2 regions of the Lysinibacillus sp. FSL K6-0232 genome follow, and region 1 is predicted to be linked to the other one. Evidence: riboswitches for the same ligand, from Rfam matches in the RefSeq annotation. Region 1 holds a riboswitch; the other holds the start of a gene.
What was found. Region 1 has a riboswitch for S-adenosylmethionine ahead of MHB42_RS02000 (O-acetylhomoserine aminocarboxypropyltransferase/cysteine synthase family protein). Riboswitches for the same ligand answer to the same signal wherever they lie in the genome.
Positions count from the first base shown of each region.

Region 2: another riboswitch for S-adenosylmethionine. It lies ahead of MHB42_RS17785 (bifunctional homocysteine S-methyltransferase/methylenetetrahydrofolate reductase); the one in region 1 lies ahead of MHB42_RS02000 (O-acetylhomoserine aminocarboxypropyltransferase/cysteine synthase family protein).

Region 1 is NZ_JBBOYW010000001.1:410,405-417,930, forward strand. Features, by position in the region: gene MHB42_RS01980 (hypothetical protein) at 1-135, opposite strand, end outside; gene chrR (class II chromate reductase ChrR) at 398-1,129, opposite strand; gene MHB42_RS01990 (DASS family sodium-coupled anion symporter) at 1,268-2,749, opposite strand; gene MHB42_RS01995 (glycerol-3-phosphate acyltransferase) at 3,129-3,761, opposite strand; SAM riboswitch class I at 3,918-4,031, shown strand; gene MHB42_RS02000 (O-acetylhomoserine aminocarboxypropyltransferase/cysteine synthase family protein) at 4,148-5,449, shown strand; gene MHB42_RS02005 (hypothetical protein) at 5,751-6,137, shown strand; gene MHB42_RS02010 (IS4 family transposase) at 6,398-7,522, shown strand.
Region 2 is NZ_JBBOYW010000001.1:3,620,991-3,628,516, forward strand. Features, by position in the region: gene metH (methionine synthase) at 1-2,188, opposite strand, end outside; gene MHB42_RS17785 (bifunctional homocysteine S-methyltransferase/methylenetetrahydrofolate reductase) at 2,181-4,028, opposite strand; SAM riboswitch class I at 4,163-4,263, opposite strand; gene hemG (protoporphyrinogen oxidase) at 4,363-5,757, opposite strand; gene MHB42_RS17795 (globin-coupled sensor protein) at 6,145-7,437, opposite strand.

The DNA of each region.
Region 1 (7,526 bases):
AATATGTGCTTCAAGTCGCTTTCTTAATTCTGTACAATTATTATTTAATTCTTCCATTTTTAAAAATAAACTTCTAACACTTCTCCTATGCTGTTGCTCCAAAGTACGAGCAAGATGCTTATTCACAAAGGCCATTTTGTCTATAACTCCTTTCAGTGATAGGATTATCTTGGTTCAGTGGGTGTCCAAACGCCCACTGAACCAAGATAAAAGCCCGACAGATGTACCTGACGCTAGCGCGTAATCGATTATTATAAATATGAATGGAATTGCTGGAAAAAGAAAGAGTCCTATTTATTAATTTGCAGTTATATATCTGATGGAGCTTATGTAAAAAATACTAGTTAAAATGAAAATGGGGTTGTTATCATACGATAGTAACCCCATTTCTAATAGTTTATTTCCAATTAAATCCTTTTTTAGCTAAAAACTCTTTAATATGAGGACGACGTTGCTCAATTAGGAAGTCAGCCATTTGTTTTGTCCAATTATCAATTTTTCTATTTGATGATCGGCTATTATAATAGGCTTCCATTGTTTCGTTATATGCTGGTAAAAGCTCCTCATATTTTTGAGCATTGTATTCATTTTCATGTAATACAGCAGATACAGGTAAACGAGGTTTTACCTCATTGCGACGTGCAGGAACGCCGATTGTTAGCCCAAATAATGGGAAAACATAATCAGGTAGATTGAACAACTCACTGATTTCAGCAGGGTTATTGCGTACACCGCCAATATAGCAAATACCGTAGCCCATTGATTCAGCAGCAATCACAAAGTTCTGTGCAAATAATGACACATCTGCTACACCTACAAGGACATTTTCAGCGGAGTCAGCTACGATATCCACACTCTCTAATCTACCAGCCATTTGCAGGCGCTTAAAGTCAACACAAAAGACAAAAGCACCTCCGGAGGTTTCATATTGGCGTGGGTTGCCAGAAAGTAAACCTAATTTTTCCTTTTTCTCTTCATCTGTTACCCATATAACACTATAGGCTTGTACAAAATGTGATGTTGCAGCCATTTGTGCTGTAGCAATTAAATCTTCAATAATGTCTTTTGAAATAGGTTTACCATCATAAATACGCACTGAAGAATGGTTACGTAATAATTCTTTTACCATGTATAGACTCTCCTTTGTTTCTTTGTATATGAAAAGCATAGCACGCTTTATAGTCAAAATCGAACAAAGAAGAATATTTAATCACTTATAGGAAGTTCTATAAATTATCTCATAACGTAAAATATTTATAATGAAAATCTATAGAAGTCCAATCCATTTCCAATAAGTTGCAGAGAAGAGCAAAATCAAAATAAAGCCTACAACGGTTAATGGAATACCTGATTTCAGGAAGTCTTTTGTTGTAAATGCGCCCGTACCATAGGCAAGCATATTTTGTGGTGCGCTGATTGGTAGCAGGAAGCCAAAGCTAATGACAAATTGCTGTACAATGACGAAACCAACTTGGTCAACATTCGCCGTTAATGTTGATGCTAAAACGATAAATACTGGTATAAGCGCGGATGCTAAGCTTGTTGCACTTGCAAAGCCTAAATGAATCAAAATATTAAAGAGTGTGACGAGTGCAATCGTAGCTAAAATCGGCATAGAATCTAAACCAAGTGAGCCAAACACTTTATCGGATAACCATGATGCACCTTCCGTACTTAATAAAATCGTTCCTAGCATAATACCTACCGCAAAGACAATAATTGTTCCCCAAGGAATATGAGATTCAACTTCCTTCCATGTATATACACCGATTTTTGGTAATAATAAAATAGCAATAGCAATAATTGTGACGGTTGTTGTATCAAATGGATGAAGTCTTCCTTCAGTTGCCCAAAAGAACAGTAAGATAACAGAGGTAATAATTAAACGTATTTCAGGGCCTTTTAACGGACCAAGCTCTTCAAGTTGTTTCTTGATAACCTCTTTACCACCCTCAATATTGCTTGTTTCAGGTTTAATAAGCATAATCATGACGAAAAATAGCACAACTGACATAATAACGGAGAATGGACCAGCGTAGAGTAGCCATGCCCCCCAAGAAATATTCACATTAAATTGTTCTTGAATAAAATTTAATGCAACCATATTTTGGGCTGCTGCTGTTTTGATACCAATATTCCAAATAGAAACAGCTTGTACAGAAGTAATAACAAGTAGGGCAGCGAGTCGGCTATCACGTGGTAAACCAAATGCTGCGACCATTCCGAGTAAAATGGGAACAACGGCACCAGCACGCGCTGTAGCAGAAGGGACAAAGAATGCAAGGGCTATTGATACTAGAATAGCGCCAAATACAATAGCTTTCGTTTTTGTTCCTACAAGTGAAAGAATCCAGAGAGCGAGTCGCTTATGCAAGTTGGTAAGCTGCATTGCTGCTGCTAAAAAAAGAGCTGCTGCTACTAGAGCGACTGCGGAATTACTAAAGCCACTTAATGCAAGCTTTAGAGCACCTGCTGTACCTAATTCTGTTGTAGGGTCATTAACTGTTGGCGCAAGCCCAAGTAACACAGTAACAAGTGCAATAATCATCGCTGAGCTAACAGGATATGATACAGCTTCTGTTACCCAAAGAATAACTGCGAAGGCTAGGATGGCTAGAGAGCGCTGTCCTGCTACAGGTAGCTCACCATTATTCGGCAAAAATGTAATAATAATTAGTAGGGCAAAGGCTAGCGCAATCCAGAGAGGCTTTAAATTACGTTTTGTAGCTTCTTGTTTCAGTGCTGACATATTTTCTCATCCTTTCTACACTATTATTCATAACATCGGTTAGGACAATACTTTATTAAGATAGAAAACTGTCCATTTTATTATAGAATAATCAGTATGTAAAATAATTACTTTTTAGAGCATTAAGCAGATAATAAAGAGAAAATATACGGTCATACAAAAGACAAAATAACTATGTAAGTAATTCAATGCCAGTGTATAGGGGATATTATAATTCCGATAAATATTTTTGTGGAAAAATGCTGAGCATGCTTTTATGATTACGCAGCACATTGTTAGTGAAGACAGGAGGCTGAAATTGCCAATGCCTCCATTGTTAATATTGTACCCGTTTCAAATAAATGCAATCGTAATAGTTTGTTAAATTTCTATAATAATACTATTTCTTTTTCTTAAATGCTGAGGTGACTTTAGGCTCTGTGCCTTTCACTAATCGTTTAATATTTTCAATATGTAAAATCATAGCGATGACAAAAAGCAATAGTGCGATAACAGTTGGGCCGATTCCGGGAATCCATAAATATGTGGCTGTACAAAAGACAAGATAAAACTCAAGTACACCAACAATTAAATAGTTTGTAGCAAACGATAAAATAACAAAAAGTATAAGTGCAAATAAACCAATTTTCCAATTCACAGCAAGCAAAATACCAATAATAGAGGCAGTCCCTTTACCGCCATTAAAGCCCATATAAAACGGGAAGTTATGACCTAAAATAACACCTGCAGCTATCAGGTATGTCAGCAGCCATATTTGCTCTTCTGTCAAAAATGTAGCATCCCCAAAATATAGGTGTGCACCAATAATGGCAATAACTCCTTTGCCAATATCAATGAGAGCGACTAAAACACCGTATTTCCAGCCAAGAGAAAGTGTGGCATTGGAGGCTCCAGCATTGCCATGACCAGCTTTTTTTAGGTCAACCCCCGATAAAATTTGCGCCACCTTCGAACCATGAATGCAGCCAATAAGATAGCCGACAATAAGAACAGTAATCACGGCTTTTACCATAAAAATACTCCTTTCGAATTGATTTCTAAAAATAATGTATGTGTTCATATTACGAAAAAAAGCAAACAGAAGTTTCGGAAAAAATAAAATTTATAGGTTGACAGAAAAAAACTCTATGTTTATACTGTGTAACAACGATGGAAATTGAATCACATACTCTTATCAAGAGCGGCGGAGGGACAGGCCCTATGATGCCCAGCAACCAGTGAGTGACGAACTTACTACGGTGCTAATTCCTGCAGATTCATGCTTGAATCTGGCAGATAAGGGGAGGAAAACTTGCAACTGCAACCCTCTTCTTAGCTGAAGAGGGTTTTTTGTTTTCTACAGAAAATCCTCCTCATCTCCGGTACCATCGTAAAAAAATAACCATTTGGAGGTATACAATGACAGATTTTAAACCAGAAACATTATTGTTACATGGTGGTCAAGAGCCAGACCCTGTGACAGGCACCCGTACAGTTCCTATCTATCGTTCAACAGCTTTTGTTTTTAAAGACACTGCTCATGCGCAACGTCTTTTTGCCTTAGAGGAAGCGGGGAATATTTACACACGTATTACAAACCCTACTGTAGATGTTTTTGAAAAGCGTGTAGCTTTATTGGAGGGTGGGACAGCGGCAGTAGCACTTTCATCTGGTGCAGCAGCGATTGCCTTCTCCATTTTAAACCTAGCAGGAGCTGGTGATGAAATAGTAGCAGCTAGTTCTTTATATGGTGGTACTTATAATTTATTCGCAAATACATTACCAAACTACGGTATTAAAACAATTTTTGTAGATGAAACAAACCCAGAAAATTTCCATGCAGCGATTACTGATAAAACGAAGGCTGTTTTTGCTGAAGTCTATGGTAATCCAAGCTTAAAGGTTTTAGATATTGAAGCGGTTGCTAAAATTGCTCATGACAACAGCTTGCCATTAATTATAGATAGCACATTTGCTTCTCCTTATGGCTCTACACCAATTGACTTTGGGGCAGATATTGTTGTTCATTCAGCAACAAAATGGATTGGTGGTCATGGTACAACTTTAGGTGGTGTTGTAGTAGATGCTGGTAAGTTTGACTGGACGAGTGGACGGTTCCCTGGCTTTACGGAGCCTGATGCTTCCTATCATGGACTACGTTATGGCATTGATACAGCATCCACTGCTTTTGCTACAAAGCTACGTGTACAATTATTACGCGACTTTGGTCCAACATTGAGCCCTGACGCTGCTTTTAATTTCCTACAAGGTTTAGAAACGCTTCATTTGCGTATACCTAAACATAATGAAAATGCATTGGCAGTGGCTGAATATTTACAAAACCACCCATCTGTGGAATATGTAAATTACAATGGTCTTGAGGATTTCCCTACACATCATTTGGCGAAGAAATATTTAAGAAATGGCTTCGGTTCAGTGCTTACCTTTGGCATTAAAGGTGGACGTGAAGCAGGAAGAAAGCTTATTGATAGTGTAAAGCTATTCTCACATGTAGCGAATGTAGGAGATGCTAAATCGTTAATTATACACCCAGCATCCACGACACATCAGCAATTATCAGCAGAGGAATTGGTCCAAGCTGGCGTAGCCGAATCGCTCATTCGCTTATCTATCGGCTTAGAGGCAGTGGAAGATATTATTGCTGATTTAGAACAGGCAATTGCACAAGCAACATCAGCTGAGCAAACAATAGAAGCTTAAGCTAGAGAAGATAAAGAGCAATGTTGTAGCGTTTACGTATTTTCTCATTTGAAGTGCCTCATTTGGTAATGCGTAAAACGTTGCTGCATCAGCTATTTACCTCATTTGGTAAATTGTCAGAACTTTCTCGAAAATAAAACCTAGTATTTTTATTTGTATTATTGACTTAAATAAAACCATGCTATATACTAGGAAATAATATAAATGAGCGACACTAACTTTTTAAAGGGTAAACAGTTAAAAGTGCTGTCTAACCAGCAGCTATTTCTCTCTAAAAACTGATGATAAAGGAGTGGTTTAAATGGGTAATATTTATAGTGCACAAAATATTGCATCTTATTTTATTTATGAACTAAACGAAGGTTATATATTTGTAAACAATAAGGCCATGCAACACTTACTTGCATCAGTTGAAGAAAAATGGCAACAAGCTTTTGGTCATACAGCATTTTATGAACAAATTTGTGCACAAGAAGAAGGCTATAGCGTAAAGGAAGTTTATGAAGCTTATCAAAGTTATGGTATAAGTCATATCCCACTTCCTGCAACAGAGTATTATTTAAAATATGGTACATTCCAATTAGTTGAACGTACATATGCTGTGCCGAATTTTACAGAGAAGGAAGTCAGCCTTGTTCAACAGGTTTTAACACAATATCGCTATCAATTGCTTTCAAAAGCAGGCTAAAACTCCCCTTATATCTTTAAGCTCATTCTCTGCTGCTACAGGGAATGAGCTTTTTTAATAGGGGTCTTGTTAACACTATATTTGCGTATACTATACAATAGAAGAAAACATTTATTTGTTGTAAGTCACTAGCGTCGCATTAAAATAATCCAACGCGTTTAATTAAACTGAAATTTCTGTCATCTATTCCAAGCATAAAAAAATCCTTTATACTGGTTGGTGGTAGCAAACCATCCAAATCCAATACAAAGGACTCAAGCATGGATAAGTTTACACGAAAAACATCATTTGAACAATGGTTTTCACCCATCTCCTCCACGAAATTCGCGGATTTGGTTGAAACCCATCAATTAAATAACTATACAAAGAAGCTATACATGGATTCATTTTTAAAACTACTGCTGTTCGCCCAACTGAATGAAGCCGAAAGTATGCGCGATGTGCAATTGAAGTTATTTTCAGATGAACTTCAACAAGCCACTAAATTAACATCCATCAGCTTTTCACAGTTAGGTCGTCGGTTAAATTACGTACCAACAGAGGTGTTTCAACAGGTATTTTATGATTTAGTCGCTCAAATTCACGAAAAGGCACAGTATAAGCAGCGCCGGCAAATCACGACACCATTGAAAATCATTGATTCGAGTACGTTGCCGTTGAATTTGAACAACCATAAGTGGGCTGAATTTCGCCAAACGAAGTCGGGCATCAAGCTTCATTTACGACTCATTTACGTAGAAGAAGGGCATTCGTATCCGGATCAGGCGATTCTCACAAATGCGATTGAGCACGATCATGGTCAGCTCGAACTGCTCGTTGACGACAAGGAATGCATGTACGTTTTTGACCGTGGTTATTTAGACTATAAACAATTTGATCAGATGACGGATGACGGTTATTTCTTTGTCTCGCGCTTACGAAAAAACGCAGCGGTTCGTGTCGTTGAAGCCTTTCAATTGCCCGAAGAATCAATCGCCTTATCCGATGAAATGATTTTAATTGGCACACCCCAAAACCGAGCAGAAAACTACTTTCGTCGGGTCAAAGTAACGGATACAAAAGGAAATGAGCTGCAGTTACTTACAAATCGGTTTGATTTAAACGCAGACGAAATCGCAGAACTGTACAAATCGCGCTGGGCAATTGAACTATTTTTCAAATGGTTGAAACAACACCTAAATATTAAAAAGTTTTACGCGCAAAGTGAACAGGGCGTGCATAATCAAGTCTACATTGCGATGATTGTGTATTGCCTACATGTGTTGGCACAACTGAACACGAATAGTTCGAAAACCTATTTAACAATTGGTCGATTATTAAAGGCAGCTCCATGGAAATCCGCTCACTTATGGGTTCGAAAAATTGCCGGGAAAGCGATTCCATAAAGGG
Region 2 (7,526 bases), 3.2 Mb from region 1:
TTTTCCCAATATCGTGCACATCACCTTTTACAGTAGCGAGCACCATTTTACCTTTACCAGCGCTCTCATCATTTTTTTCCATAAATTGCTCTAAATACGCAACAGCAGCCTTCATCACACCTGCTGATTGTAAAACTTCAGCAACAATTAACTGATTGTCATTAAATAAACGACCTACCTCAGCCATACCATCCATTAAAGGTCCATTAATAATATCCAGTGGTGACTCAAAGATTTCACGAGCAGCCTCCAAATCCTCAATAAGCCCCTCTTTTGTACCTTCTAATATATAGTAAGCTAAACGTCCTTCCACCGTTTTAGGAATATCCGCTTCCGTTTTTTCTTTCTTTTTATCACGATAGAAATCAGTAAATACGGCTAATGTTTCATCATTTGTATTAAATAATAAATCATTCGCTAGCTTAATTTCCTCTTCTGGAATAGACGCGTAACGCTCTAGCTTTTCCGTATTAACAATGGCATAATCTAAGCCTGCCTGTGTACAATGGTAAAGATAGACAGCATTTAACACTTCACGTCCAACAGGTGGTAAGCCAAATGAAATATTACTTACACCAAGCACCGTTAACGCTCGTGGCATTTTTTCTTTAATTAGACGAATCCCTTCAACTGTTTCCAGTGCAGAGCCAATATATTGCTCATCACCCGTACCTACTGGGAACATTAACGGATCAAAAATAATATCCTCTGGTGCAAGTCCCCATTTTTCGGTTAACAACTTGTAGGAACGTTCAGCAATTTCCAGCTTGCGATGACGATCAACTGCCATCCCCTGCTCATCAATTGTACCGACAACAACAGCAGCACCATATTTCTTCACAAGTGGCATAACAGCATCAAAGCGTTCTTCCCCATCCTCTAAGTTAATGGAGTTAATAATAGCTTTACCTTGTGAAAACTTCAGTGCTTCCTCAATGACTTTTTCATCAGTTGAGTCAATCACAAGAGGAACCTTCACCTTTTTGACAACCTCTTGCATAAAGCCACGCATATCTGCTAACTCATCACGGTCAGGGTTCGCTAAGCAAATATCAATAACATGTGCGCCATTTTTCACTTGTGCACGTGCAATTTCTGCTGCTTCCTCAAATTTCCCATCAATAATTAAATTTTTAAACTTACGGGAGCCAATGACATTTGTTCGTTCACCAATAAATAATGGACGCATTGAATCGTCATATAATAATGGCTCGATTCCTGAAACAGCATGACCATGTGTTGCTTCAGGTAATTGGCGTGGTTTTGCATCCTTTAACACTTCACGAATAGCTGCAATATGGGCTGGCGTTGTACCACAGCACCCTCCTACAATATTCAGCCAGCCTTTTTCTGCAAAGCCCTTTAGCTTTTGCGATAACGATTCTGGCGACTCATGATAACAGCCTTCCTCATCAGGTAAGCCTGCATTTGGATAACAGCTAATATAGCCTGTTGACAGCTCTGCTAATGAACGAATATGATCCGTCATAAACTCTGGCCCTGTTGCACAGTTTAAGCCCACTGATAATGGTTGAATATGCTCAATGGAAATATAAAAGGCATCAATAGTTTGCCCTGCAAGCGTTGTGCCCATTGGCTCAATTGTTCCTGAAATCATCACAGGTAGTTCTTTTCCAGTTGCCTCAAAAGCACGCGCTACACCTAGTGTACCTGCCTTGACATTTAACATATCCTGACTTGTTTCAAGCAACAATACATCTGCGCCTGCCTCAATTAATGCCTTTGCCTGCACATAAAAATTTTCCTCTAGCTCATCAAATGTAATACCACCTGTTACGGATAATGTTTTTGTTGTTGGTCCCATAGCTCCCGCAACAAAGCGTGGCCAATCAGATGTGGAAAAGCTATCCACTGCTTGGCGAGCAATTTCTACTGCACGCTTATTAATTTCCTCTGCTTTTGCACCAAGATTATACTCATTTAACACAATCGGCGTTCCACCAAATGTATTGGTACAAATAATATCTGCGCCTGCCTCCAAATATTTGCAGTGAACTTTCTCAATAATATCTGGTCTAGTGAGCACAAGATTTTCATTACAGCCATCGAGCTCCTCACCACCAAAATCCTCAGCTGATAAGTTTTCATTTTGCAACATTGTACCCATTGCGCCATCAAGGATTAAAATACGTTTCTCTAGTTGCTCTTCAATCAAGTGCTTAACCATCTATGCTTACTCCTTTTTTCTGTTCGTCCAATTGTTTGATATATTTCATTAACTCTAGTGTGACATCATAGCGTAAAAACGGTGTAATTAGGTAAATTCCATTGAAGTATTGTGCAGCCACTTCCACTAATTCCTTAGCAATGGCAATACCCTCCTGTGTTGCACGTTCCTTATCATCACCACAAGCTTTCATTCTTGCTAGAGCATCCTCTGATAATTTTATACCGGGAACCTCATGATGTAAAAACTCTGCGCTTTTATAGCTTGTGACTGGCATAATTCCAAGATAAATAGGTGCTTGTAAATGCTTTGTTGCCTCATAAATTTCCACAATTTTTTCTTTTGTATAAACAGGCTGTGAAATAAAGTAGTCAGCACCGTGCTCGATTTTTTTCTCTAAACGAGCTACTGCACGATCTAATACGCGCACATTTGGGTTAAAGGCAGCAGCAACTGAAAAGCTCGCTTTTTTACGAAGGGGCTTGCCTGAGAACGAAACACCTTCATTTAACTGCTTAATTAATTGGATTAATTCCATTGAAGATACATCATAAACACTTGTTGCTCCTGGGAAATCGCCTACTTTTGTAGGGTCACCTGTCACAGCTAGCACATCATGAATACCTAAAGCATTAAGCCCCATTAAATGTGACTGAAGACCAATTAAATTACGGTCTCGACATGTAATATGTGTAAGGGGACGTACACCATATGTTTCCTTTAATAATGCACCCATCGCAATATTACTAATGCGTGGAGAGGCTAGTGAGTTGTCTGCCATCATCACAACATCAGCACCAGCATTATATAATTGCTGCGCTCCCTCAATAAAGCCATCAATCTCTAAATGCCTTGGTGTATCTAGCTCTACAATTACAGAACGTTCACGCTTGACCTTTTCATAAAGAGATTCATGCTTAGCTGGTTCTGCTTCACGAACAACCTCAATTTTCACTGGCTTTGCATGCTTTTCACTAACTGGTGATAGCTCCTCTAAGTATTTCTTAGCTGCTGCAATATGTTTTGGCGTTGTACCACAGCACCCTCCAATTAAACGCACGCCTTGATCACGCAACGCTACAGCTGCTCGACCAAAATAATCAGCCTCTGATTCATAAACAACACGCCCATCCTCTAAATCAAGAAGCGAAGCATTTGGGTAAGCTGACATAAATGCCTTTTTAGGAAGCTCAACGCCTTCAAATGCTTGAATTGTATGATGCGGACCTAAACGGCAGTTTACACCAACCACATCTGCACCCAATGCCTCTAGATCATGCAATGCCTCATTTAAAGAAAGCCCATTTTGCAGCACACCTGGCTCATGCATTGACACTTGTGCAATAATCGGTAAAGCTGTTTTTGCTCGTAGCATTGTTAATGTCGCTGTTAACTCTTCAAAATCATAATACGTTTCAAGTAAAAGACCATCTGGATTCCCTGCCAGTAACACTGTTGCCTGCTCTTCGACAGCTGCTAGTATTTCCTCTAATGTTGCATCACTTTTACGAATGCCACGAATACCACCAATTGTTCCTAGCACAAATTGACCGCCATCCGCCGCTGCTCGTTTTGCAATTGTGATGGCCGCTTCATTAAATTGCTGAACACGTGACTCTAATCCATAACGAACTAATTTAATAGCATTTGCTCCATACGTATTTGTTTGAATCACATCAGCACCCGCTGCAATATATTCTCTATGAATCTTTTCAATTAATTCAGGCTTCTGTATATTCATTTCCTCATGGCAATATTCTAAGCCGTAGCCATAGAGTACCGTCCCTATTGCACCATCTGCCGTCAATACATGTGTTTTTAATCTTTCAAGTAATCCCATAAAATTGCCTCTCTTCCTTCTTAACTCTATCATTATCAACTATGCTTCAACATAATTGGAAGTTTTCGATCATCTCAAAAGAAAAAGCCCTCTTTCATAAAAAGAAGGCTTTAACGATTTGTCAATGTTGTTCCTTCTCATCTTCGACTACAAGAGTCTTCTGGATTTAGCACCTGACATAATGTTGGTTGCTGAAGCTTCATTGGGCCAGTCCCTCAGCTTCTCTTGATAAGAATTAAGTATGAATTTTTTAAATAATTAAAAGAATCATATCGTTTACAGGCGATTGAGTCAAGACTATTTCACAGAACAAAGTAATTTTTCGCTTAAAGTCTTAGAATTTAACTAATTTCTCTGCAAGCTCCTCGCCAATCTTTTTCCCATTTTGAATACAGGCACCAATGCCTACACCAAAATAAGAGCAGCCTGCAATCGCTAAATTCGGATAATTTTTATCTAGCTCCTGTTGCAGCCCTTGCAATGCCTCACGATGTGCTAAATCATATTTAGGCATTTGATCGATCCATTTTGTTACATTGACAACAGTAGGCTGCTCCTCAATCCCCAAGCTTTTGCGAATATCCTCCAAAGCAATGGCTGCCAATTCCTTATCTGTCATTAAACGTAGCTGTTCATACGCTGGATTAATGCTTTTATAAAAAAGTCGTACAAGTAATCTACTATCCTTCGATGTATGCTTCCATTTACGGCTTGTCCAAGTCGCTGCATTACATACAACATCCGAATTATGTGACACAATATAGCCTGTTCCATCTGCTGGCAATCGAGCATCTGGTATATTAAAGCCTAAATAAATCGTAATGGCTGACGCAGTTGTAAATTGATCAAAATAGTAATCTAAAGCTTTATCCTGTAAGATACTTTGTACGGCTTCATTTGGCAGCGCTAAAACAGCATAGTCCGCTACAATGCTTGCATTATTCGCTAGGGAAATTAGATAGTCACTTTCCTTTTTTTGAATACTTATCGTTTCCACGCCTTTTATAATTTCTACATCCGTTAACGTTTGCTCTAACTGGTTAATAAAGGAGGACAAGCCATTTTGGAACGATATAAATTTTTTGTTAGCTGCTTGCATAAATTGCTCACGATTTGCATCAAAGCCTTTAATAATACTGCCATAATTATCTTTATAATCAATTAGGTATGGCAAAGTAGAGGCAATTGAAAGCTGGTATAGATCGCCAGAATAAACACCAGCAAGCACAGGCGCAATTTGGTTTTGCACAAGCTCCTCTCCTAAATAATACGTTAAAAACTCTCCAATGGAGCTTTCCTTTGTAAAGCCCCTATTTGGTAATGCTAAGTCCTTTAATGCCTCTTGTTTACCTTGTTCTGAAATTAATGTACTTTGCTCAAGGGATTCGATACTCATTGGTATACCAAATGTAGAATCTGCTGGAATAGCATGAAGCTCATTGTTTGTATAAATATAGGAAATGCCTGTTTCGTTGTAAACTAATTGCTCTTCAAAATCAAGCTCCTGCACAAGCTCCATTACCCCTTTATGACGGGCTACAATGGAATCAGCACCTGTTTCCATAATAAAGCCTTGCTCATACGCTGAGTGTAATTTACCACCTAAATATGTATTTTTCTCAACAAGCACTAGTCGAACATCTAACTGTTTCTCCTTCACCTGACGTTGCAAATAATGCATTGTACATAATCCTGTAATACCGCCGCCTAATACAACAACTGTTTTCATCATTAACCGCCCCTATTTTTAGTTCTTCCTCTCTACAGTATAAACCTTTTTGCATCAAAATTAAGCTCAACCCTTTACAAAATTAGCAAAAGAGGTATGTTTCAAATGATTTTGAAACATACCTCTTTCTGTTGTGAAAGCGCAGTGCAACGCAGCAGCAGCACAAAACGATTTTCTGTGCGAAAGTGTAGCATCAGGTATAGCCTGTAAAAACTCAATTAAGAAAACTAACAATCAGTGAGTGTGTGCAAGCACCACTGATTGTTAGTTTCACTTTATTAGCCATTAATATTTCATTTAGAAAATTTTTTGATCGCCCTTTAAGTATGTAGCTTCACTCTCCGTTCGTGTACTTCTCATACATATATAGGGGATCGCTACCTTTGTTTAGTCATTTAAGTTTTGTGCAAAGCTTGCTAACTTTTCTGCTGAATTTGCTACCTCACTAAAAGAAGTACTTAGCTCATTTAATATTTCTACAATAACTTGTATTTTGTCTGCCATACAATTATTTTGATCCTTTGCCTCTGTCATTGCTCCTAGTATATTCGTAAATTGACCTTCCGTCTGTGACATATTTTCCTCACCAGACGCAACCTCATCTTGAATATTTGTTAGTGAGTCCTCTAGCTTCTCCATCCGCTCACTTGTTTTTTGCAGTAATAATGCAACAGCTGTCACAGATTCTTTTGTTTGAATAGATAATTTCCGCACCTCATCAGCTACTACACTAAAGCCTTTACCCGCTTCTCCAGCACGGGCAGCTTCAATGGCAGCATTCAAAGCTAATAGATTCGTTTGATTCGCAATATTCGTCACTACGCTCATAATCGATTCCATTTCCTTTGACATACCAGCTAAATGCTCTATATTTTCTTCGATATCACGCAATGAATGGATAATATTAAGCATATTTTGTGACTGATTTTTTAAGCGCTCACGACCTTCAAGCGCTTGACCTTCAGCTAACATCGATACATCAAGTGATTTTTTTGCTAGCTGTTTAAGCTCTTCCGATTGCGTACTTAAAAGACCAAAGGAGGTGTTTGTTTCCTCTGATATTGTTGCTAGTGCCTCTGAAGATGCTACAATTTGCTGCTCTATTGATTCTCTCTCTTGCTCAATAGTATCTTTTAGTTCTTCAACAGTATTCTCAAATGCCTCTAACACAAGCTGCTGCTCAAAATTACATATTTTTAGGATTGCCCTAATCGTATTAAATTGATCATAAGGATACTCTATATTTCCCTCCACTAAATCAATAAATGATGTAGATAGATCTTGAAATGCACAAATATACCATTGTGTTCGAAGACCAATATGAACATGCACCTTCGCAATTTTTACACGCCTTTGGTAGAACTCCTCATCAATTGTTCCGTTAAACATTTCAATAATATGCTGACGCAATGTTATTTTCAGCCTTTCTACAGAACTATGATGGTTAATAATATCTACTAATTGCTGCTCTCTCCCTACCACTTCGTAAAAACGGTTAACGATGTGATCTATACTGTTCATTACATATGGCTGAAATGCTTTTAAATATTGTAAATCTTGCTTTGTTAAATTTAGCATCTCCATTTGTTTTATCATGGATGGGCGATTAGACAAATCCATTTTCACAATATATTGCTGTAAGTCTAATGATTTTATCTTTCTCCTTTTTTGAAAAACCACATATTTTCCCTCTTTCATTCTGTTTACTTTCATTATGTTAAGAAACATCTAATATAATTTATCGATTACTACAAGAAGGGGCTTTTCAC